2 regions of the Synechococcus sp. Lug-A genome follow, and region 2 is predicted to be linked to the other one. Evidence: riboswitches for the same ligand, from Rfam matches in the RefSeq annotation. Region 2 holds a riboswitch; the other holds the start of a gene.

Region 1 (4,406 bases), on a different contig from region 2:
CAGCGGGTGCCCCTGCGCTGCCGGCTGGCCGATGGCCCCTGGCTTCCCTGCGTGATGACGGTGGAAGCGGTGGGTGAGCGCTGGAGGTTGCGCTTCGACAACACACAGCTGAGCTTCCGCCACGATGGCAAGGGTGTGGTGGAGATGCAGCGACCAGCCGGCAGCTGGGAGACGGTGAAGGCCCGCTGGAGCGAGGATCAGGCCCTCTGCTGGGACGGCATCTGTGCCCAGGGGGACATCCCCCTGGACTGAACCGACCATCGGATTTAGTCGGCTGGAAGATTTGGTCGGCTGGAAGTGGATGGCACACCTGGGAAGGCTGTGAATGGATCACAGACAAGCCGCCATCGAATGGATCGCAGGCAGGCCGCCTGAGCTTGGCTGCGAGCCTGCTCAGGCGGCCTGCCTGCGTCGGGTGCCTTCGATCGCCTGCAGCAGCAAGCTGCGCTCGACACGCAGCCCGAGCGCCACCAGCTCAAGCCGACCCTCGTGGGGGCTGCCAGGGGAGCCAATCTCCCTGGGTGCGGGGGCTATCGGGCCTGCGGGGGCTGCCCTCTGTGCGTCGTGGTCCTCGTACCAGCAATCGAGCCGCGGACCAACCGCCTGGATCTGCAGAGGCCGTCGTTTGCCGGGCTGAATCAGCCAGCCCTTGAGGCGCAGCAGGGCCTGGTGCTGGATCTGCTCCAGGAGCGTGGCTTCAAGGGCCTCACGATCGAAGGAGCCAGCGAGCTGAATCGCCACCGATTGCATGGGCACGTGGGTGTGGTCGTGATGCTCGTGGTCGTGATGACCGTGATCGTGGTCGTGATGGTGGTCGTGGGAGGCCTCGCCATGGGGGCCAGGAGCCGGCGCGACGGCTGGGCGATCCAGGCCCAGCAGCAGCTCGGGCGGCACCTGACCGCGCTGCATTGGCAACACCTGGGCGCCGGGGCGGCAGGAGGCCTGAAGGCGCCCGCGCACCCGGTCCAGCTCTGCAGGCGTGAGGCGGTCGCCGCGGCTCACCAGCACCAGATCAGCCGCCCGCAACTGGTCCTCGAACAACTCCTCCAGGTCGGAGAGATGATCAAGGCTGGGGTCGGCAGCCCGCTGCCGCTCAAGCGCGGCGGGGTCGGCCACCACACTGCCGCCGGCCAGCGCTTCACCATCCACCACCGTCACCACGCCGTTGACGCGGGTGCGGGTGCGGATGTCGGGCCACTTGAAGGCCTGCACCAGGGGCTCGGGCAGCGCCAGGCCGCTGGTTTCCACCACGATGCCGTCAAGACGATCAGCGGACGCCAGCAGCTTCTGCATCGTCGGCAGAAAATCGTCCTGGACGGTGCAGCAGAGGCAGCCATTGGCGAGCTCCACCAGCCGGCCATCGAGCTCCTCCTCCGGGCAGAAGCCGCAGCTGCGCAGCAGGTCACCGTCGATGCCGACTTCGCCGAATTCATTCACCAGCACCGCCAGGCGCAGACCGCTGGTGGTGAGCAGATGGCGCAGCAAGGTGGTTTTGCCCGCGCCGAGGAAGCCCGTCACCACGGTGACGGGGAGACGCCGTTGCATGGAGGCTGTCATCTCAGGGCACCAACGCGGACCAGGCGAACGTGGAGCCCACGCCGATCAGCACGCCGGCCGCCAGCATCAACCGCGCCGGAGCGAGGCCCGCGCGCCAGCGCTGCACCAACGTGAGCGCCAGCCACAGCAGGGCGCCCTGGCTGATCAGCAGGCCCAGCAGATACCAAACCACGGAGGCGGGCTGCCAGCCGCTCACGGCATCACTGAGCACATAGCCGTGCAGGGCGAAAGCGGGCAGCAGGGTCCAGACAGGCAACCGTTGGATCACCACCAGCCCCACCACCACCAGCGACAACGCCACCAGCGCTTCGGCGCCAGGCAGGGCGGGCAGCAGCAGGCCAAGGCCGGTGGCCGTAAGCCCCACGGCAAGCAGAGCGAGCACCCAGCGCAGGCGCTGCACCAGGCCCACCAGGCCGAGCGCCAGCAGAAACAGCAGGTGATCCGGACCCAGCAGCGGATGACCGATGCCGCTGAGCAGACCCGCCAGCGGGCCCTCCTTCAGGGCGAAGGTTTCCATCAGGTGGTGGGCAGCTGCGGGGGTGGCCAGCAGTGGCACGAGCAGCAGCGGCACGACCAGGAGTGGCGCGAGCTGCAGGGCGCCAGACAACAGCAGAGGGCTGGCTGGCTGGGCCGCACGACGGCCTGGGCCAGCAGCCCGGGGTTGAAGAAACATGGCTCGACCGGTCCTCGCCGGAACTGGATGGGTTGAAACGCCGGCGGGTGTTCTGACTGGCCCTGCCACGAGGACTCGCGGAACAGGCTTCACAGTTGCGGGACAGCGCCGGAATTGCACCGGACTTTCCCCCTTGCCTCCAAGGGATGGATCCCCTGGAACCGGCGAGCCAATCTACCGGCAGCCGAGGCTTTCAACCGTGCTGACGCCGGTGCGGGGATTGACGCCTGCGGCCCTGGCGCAGAGGGCTTTCTGCTGGGTCAGATCGAGCACGGCGTCGCTGAAATCGGCCCCCTCGATCGTGGCCCCGGTGAAGCGGCTCTGCATGAGCATGGCGTTGCGGAGCACCGCACCGCTGAGGTCGGCGTTGTCGAAGCGGGTGGCGAAGGCCACGGCGTCTTCGAGGTCGGCGCCGCTGAGATTGCTGCCCTGCAGATCGCTGGAATTGAACACGGCACCGCGCAGGTTGGTGTCACTGAGGTCGAAGCCCTGCATCGACGCCTTCAGAAACTCCTGCTGCTGCAGGTTGCGGCCATGCATAGCGGGCTGCAGATCCTTCAGCGCCCGCTGGCCGCGCAGCTCCGGTGCCGTGATCGCCAGGGCCGGCGCCAGGGGGCCCACCAGACCCAGCCAGGCGACCGTGACCACCAGCAGGGCAAGCAGGGAGCTGAGCCAACCGGGGCGAGTGAAGGGGGGCAAGAACACACGTACCGTGGGCCCTCAAGTTATGGCAGCCACGGCCGCGGCGCGATCGACATGAGCATGTCCCTGCGGGTGGTGGTGCCGCCCCATCCCCTGATCGGTCACTGGTTGACCCTGCTGCGTGATCAGGACACGCCCCCCTCTCTGTTCGGCACCGCCATGGCCGAGCTGGGCCGCTGGCTCACCTATGAAGCCGTGCGCGACTGGCTGCCCCATCAGCGGGTGACGGTGCAGACACCGCTGGCCAGCACCGAAGGCAGCGTGGTGGACGGCAGCGTGCCCCTGCTGGCGGTGCCGATCCTGCGGGCGGGCCTGGGGCTGTGGCAGGGGGCCCAGGCCGTGCTGCCCACGGCCCGGGTCGCCCACGTCGGCCTGCGCCGCAATGAAGCTGATGCCAGGGCCTCCTGGTACTACGACGCGCTGCCCGAAACAATCGGCCCCCAGGTGGGGGTGCTGGTGTTCGATCCGATGGTGGCCACCGCCGGCAGCCTGGTGCAGGTGCTGGAACGGCTCGAGAGCAAAGGGGTGAGCGGTGACCGGCTGCGGGTGATCACGGCCCTGGCGGCCCGGCCCGGGCTCAACACCCTGGGGCAGCGCTTCCCCCACCTCACCCTCTACACCGCCTGCATCGACGCTGACCTGGATGCCGACTTCCGCATCGTCCCGGGCCTCGGCGATGCCGGTGATCGTCTGTTCGGCACCCCGGCGGCGGCCATTCCCTGATGCCTGCAGCAGGCGCGGCTCCAGCCCTCCTCTGTCGTGCTCGGCCAGACCGTGGCGCCCAGGCCCAGACCTAGGCTCACGGGCCATTGCTCCCCTGGCATGGGACTGGCTGTCGCCGCTTCACCGCCCCCGGCCCGTGCCCTCGGGCAGGAAGGTTCGCGTTCGTTGAGCGGCACCGTGCAGGTGCCGGGCGATAAGTCGATCTCCCACCGCGCGCTGCTGTTCGGGGCAATCGCCACCGGCGAAACCCGCATCGATGGCCTGCTGCCTGCGGAGGATCCGCTCAGCACCGCCGCCTGCCTGCGCGCCATGGGGGTGACCATCAGCCCGATCGCGGCAGGGCAGCCGGTGATCGTGCAGGGGGTGGGCCTCGAAGGCCTGCGGGAACCCGACGACGTGCTGGATTGCGGCAATTCCGGCACCACCATGCGGCTGATCATGGGGCTGCTGGCGGGACGCAGCGGCTGCCACTTCGTGCTGAACGGCGATGCGTCCCTGCGCCAGCGGCCGATGGGAAGGGTGGCCGAACCGCTGGCCGCCATGGGCGCCCAGATCCGCGGCCGCGCCGGCGGCAAGCTGGCGCCGCTCTCGATCCAGGGAAGCGCGCTGCATGGGGCCTTGCTGGGCACCCCGATCGCCTCGGCCCAGGTGAAGTCGGCGATCCTGCTGGCGGGTCTCACCGCCACCGGTCCCACCAGCGTGATCGAACCGGCCCGCTCCCGCGATCACAGCGAGCGGATGCTGCGTGGCT
Region 2 (4,406 bases):
GCACCGCCCGCACCTGAGAGCATGCGGGCCACGTAGTAGGAATTCACCACGCCGACCGCACATTCACCCCGGGCAACAGCACGTGCCAGGGGGGTGTCGGAGGTGAAGAACGGCTGCTTGACGTTGGCCACCATGCCGCGCACCCAGTTGCGGGTGGTGGCATCGCCGCGCAGGATCATCTGGCTGGCCACCAGCGATTGGTTGTAGGGGCTCTTGCGTTCCCGCAGGCAGAGCTTGCCTTTGAGGGCTGGATTGGCCAGATCGGCGTAGGTGCGAATCGTGGCGGGATTCACCAGCTTCGGGTTGACCACCACAGCGCGCACCCGGCGGGTGAGGCCGTACCAGCGGCCCTGGGAATCGCGCAGGTTGGCAGGCACGTCGCGCTGCAAGGCGGCAGAGCGGGCGGGCTGGAACAGGCCCTGATCGGTGGCGATGTCGAGGCGGGCGGCATCGACCAGCACCAGCACATCGGCAGGGCTGTTGCGCCCTTCACTCTTGAGGCGCTCGATGATGGCGTCGTCCTTGGACTCCAGCACGTTCACCTTGATGCCCGTGCGGGCCGTGAACTGGCGGTACAGCTCTTTGTCCGTGTTGTAGTGACGGCCCGAGTACACACCGATTTCAACGGGTTGGCGATTGGGTGCCTGTTGGGCCAGGCCGGCACCCACGGCGGTGGCGATCGAAACAACCGTCAAGCCGGCACCAGCCAGCTTCAGGGTGGCGGTAGAGATCCGTTTCATCCAGGAGATGGAGCGCCCTATGGCGCGAATGCAACTTCTGGAGCGTAAGGATCAGGGTCAGTCCGCCCACGCCGAAAGGGTGCGACCCGAAGTAACAAATGTGACCGGAAGAAAGACCGTGGGATCAGTGGATGGGGGAAACACCCAGGAACGAGAACCGCCGAGGCTGCTCGAAACGCCCAGGCTGCTCGGCTGTGGTGGCTGGTGCATGAGGAGCGGGCTGCGCCCTTTCCAGTGGCCCGAGGGACAGATTCCCCGGTACGGCACGGGAACCCAAAGAAAAAGCGACCATCAGCAGGGCTGACGATCGCTTCGGACGAGATCAATGGAATCGTTCAGCGGTTGGGCCGGACCCGGACCGGCACCAGAGCCGGCTGCATCAGACCGCCGCCGGGATTGTCGTCATCGGAGTCGGTGGTGAGCCAGAAGGCCAGGCCGAACAGCGCCACGACTCCGGTGAAAAGCAGAAGTTCGACCATGACACCCAACCGGACTGCGGCAACGTTAGCCAGAACCTGAGAGCGGACTGTGTCGATGACTGCGATTGGTGCTCAGCTCAGGCGGCGCCGGCGCCGGCGCCGGCGAGCAGACCGATCGGCCCCAGGGCCAGCAGCGCACCCACCACGGTGAGCAGAACGGCAAGACGCACGGTCCAGGCGGTGCCGAGCCGGCGCAGCAACAGGAACGTGACCCCCACGGTGAGGCCGGAGGCCAGCAGGGCTCCCGCCCACCAGCTGCTGGCACCGCTGGCTTCATGGCCGTGCAGCATCGCGTGGATCGCCACCGCCACCGTCACCACGGTGCCGGCCGCAGGAATGGAAGGAGGGTGGCCAGAGCGGCGGCTCATCAGGATCAGCACACCCAGACCTGAAACCGCCAGTGCCGCCAGCAGCTCAGCCACGGGCAGGCCGCCGCCGCTGACACCGAAGAACGCACCGATCACGGCACCGGCCAGGGCGAACAGCAGGAGCTGGGCGCTCACGAAGGACGAGGCCGCGCCCACACCCACCAGCAGGAAGAGGTGGTCGAGGCCGGTGAGGGGATGGCTGAAGCCACCCGCGAGGCCGGCGCCCGCCACACCGTGGGCGCTGGCGGGCAGGGCGCCCAGCAGGCTGAGGCCAAGACCGGCGCAGCCGGCCAGGGCCAGATCACGGCCTGACGAGGACTTGAGGGAAGCGAAGGGCATGGTGAACTCCGGTCCGCGCCGGGGATTGAAGGGGGAGGAGCAGGGGCGAGCGTTCTGGCTGAGGGCACGCCTGTGGAAGGGGCCCATCACAGCTGCGGGACAGCGCCGGACTGGCGACCACGCCTTCGGAGGGGACGTGTTGCTGACACCGGACTTTCCTCGTTGCCTCACCGGGGTGCGCACCGGCAAACCGCTGCGGGGTCAGTATGAAGCCAGCCCCGCCGCCCCGGGGTTCAACGGCAACCTTTGGATGCAGGGCCTGGATGCAGCGCCAGGAGCGGGCGGGATGCCGGGCCGCGAGCAGAGGACGCAGCCGGGCAAGCGGGCCAGGTTCAGGAAAACCCCTTGCCGGCCGCGCCGCTGGCGACACAGGCCCGCAGCTGACGGCGCAGCTTGTCGTGATCGAGCTCCTTGCCAATCAGCACCAGCTGGTTCTTGCGCGGTCCTTTCCAATCGGTGTCGTCGATCGAGAAGCGCTTGCCCGCCAGGTGGAACACATGGCGCCGCTCGCTTTCGCTGAACCAGAGGATTCCCTTGGCCCGGAACACCCCAGCCGGCATCTGGTTGTCGAGGAAGTTCTGAAACTTGCGCAACGAGAAGGGTCCCTCGGCAGCGAAGGAGAGCGAGGTGAAGCCTTCGATCGCCAGATGGTCGGCGGCATGGACGCCGTCGCCATGGGCATGATCGTGGCTGTGGTCATGGCCGTGGCCGTGGCTGCCGTGATCGTGGCCGTGGTCATGCACGCACTGGCCATGGTCGTGGTCGCAGGCGCTGTGGTCAGCGGCAGTGTGGTCAGCGGCAGCGGCGTGGGTTGCGGCGGCACCCTCGGCCGCGCCGGCACTTGGGCCATGGTCGTGGCCGTGGGCGTGAGGGTCGCCGTGGTGGTGGCCGTGATCGTGAGCGTGGTCATGGCCGTGGTCGTGGCTGTGCGCCTGGGGACCGCCGACCTGTTCCGCCACCACCCGATCGGACTCGAACAGCCCCACGCTCAGCAGCAGCGGCAAGGGCACCTGCCCGCTCACCGAGCGCAGGATGCGGGCGTCTTTCTTGAGTTCGCGCAGGCGCGACTCCACCTCCACCAGCCGCTCCTCCGCCACCAGATCGGTCTTGTTGAGCAGCAGGATGTCGCCGTAGATCACCTGGGCGCGCCCCACTTCGCTCGCCATGGTGGAGTCGTCGAAGTTCTCCGCATCGATCAAGGTGATGATCGAATCGAGCCGGGTGGTGTCGCGCAGTTCGCTGCCGAGGAAGGTCATCGCCACCGGCAGCGGATCCGCCAGGCCGGTGGTTTCCACCACCAAGTAGTCGACCGGATCGGGACGATCAAGGATGCGTTCCACCGCCTCCAGCAGCTCGCCGTTGATCGAGCAGCAGATGCAGCCGTTGCTCAGCTCCACCATGTCCTCGCCGGTGGCGATGATCAGGTCGTTGTCGATGCCGATCTCACCGAACTCATTCACCAGCACGGCGGTCTTGATGCCGTCCTGATTGCTGAGGATGTGGTTGAGCAGGGTGGTTTTGCCGGCGCCGAGAAAGCCGGTGAGGATCGTCACCGGCAGGCTGATGATGCCGGCCTCCGCCATGGCGGGGATGGGCACCGTCGCAGGGCCGTCGGCGCGGAGATCGGTGGCGGTGCTGGTCATGGAAAGGGCGGCCAGGGCGGAGCTGATCCACCCAGTCTGGCGCCTGGCCACAGCGAGCTGGCTGGCGCGGGAGGCCGGAAGCAGGCGGACAAGCGGCCCGGCCGCGGCCAGGACGTTGCCGCTGCTGCACCTGGCACGGCGCGATCACGGACGGGCGTGGCAGGGTTGGGGGGAGCCCCGTGCGGGTCGCCCCCGCAGGCGGCCACCCTCCAGGCGCAGCTCTGTTCGGAGGCCCGGCGACGATGAAGTTCAAGGACTACTACGCCGCCTTGGAGCTGGAGCGCGACGCCGATGGCGACGCGATCAAGAAGGCCTACCGGCGGCTGGCCCGTCGCACCCACCCGGACGTGGCCAAGGAGCCCGGTGCCGAGGAGCGCTTCAAGGAGATCAGCGAGGCCTACCAGACCCTCTCCGATCCCAAGCGGCGCAAGGCCTATGACGACCTGGGCCGCCACCGCAGCGGGGAGGAGTTCAGTCCGCCACCCGACTGGGAGAGCCGCTTCCGGCGGCAGGGCGGCCGGCCAGGCAGCGGGCAGGCCGCTCAGGAGGTGGATCTGGCCGATCTGTTCGAGCAGATGGGCTTCGGCGTCCCTGGCGGCGGGGGCGGTTTTGGTGGCGGGGGCGGTTTTGGTGGCGCGGGTGGTTTTGGCGGCGCCACCGGTTTTCCCGGCGGCGGCGGCTTCGGCCAACAGGCGGGAGGCTTTCCGGTTCGCGGCCAGGACCTGGAGGTGACCGCCGAGCTGACGCTGGAGCAGGCGGCCAAGGGGAGCGAGGTGGCGTTCACCCTCAGCGTCCCCAGCCGCGGCGCCGACGGCGGCATGGCGCGGGAGCCCCGCT

Evidence for each region. A riboswitch is a leader RNA that binds a small molecule or an ion and turns the genes downstream of it on or off. The one in region 2 is predicted to bind cobalamin.
Region 1: another riboswitch for cobalamin. It lies ahead of KBY86_RS00565 (HupE/UreJ family protein); the one in region 2 lies ahead of KBY86_RS03255 (HupE/UreJ family protein).

The regions. Positions count from the first base shown of each region.
Region 1 is NZ_JAGQBN010000001.1:110,822-115,227, forward strand. It holds gene KBY86_RS00555 (hypothetical protein) at 1-252, shown strand, start outside; gene cobW (cobalamin biosynthesis protein CobW) at 394-1,557, opposite strand; gene KBY86_RS00565 (HupE/UreJ family protein) at 1,559-2,164, opposite strand; cobalamin riboswitch at 2,255-2,411, opposite strand; gene KBY86_RS00570 (pentapeptide repeat-containing protein) at 2,405-2,935, opposite strand; gene upp (uracil phosphoribosyltransferase) at 2,987-3,655, shown strand; gene aroA (3-phosphoshikimate 1-carboxyvinyltransferase) at 3,755-4,406, shown strand, end outside.
Region 2 is NZ_JAGQBN010000003.1:96,962-101,367, reverse strand. It holds gene KBY86_RS03265 (extracellular solute-binding protein) at 1-740, opposite strand, end outside; gene KBY86_RS03260 (hypothetical protein) at 1,076-1,219, opposite strand; gene KBY86_RS03255 (HupE/UreJ family protein) at 1,297-1,926, opposite strand; cobalamin riboswitch at 1,953-2,136, opposite strand; gene KBY86_RS03250 (CobW family GTP-binding protein) at 2,259-3,569, opposite strand; gene KBY86_RS03245 (DnaJ C-terminal domain-containing protein) at 3,812-4,406, shown strand, end outside.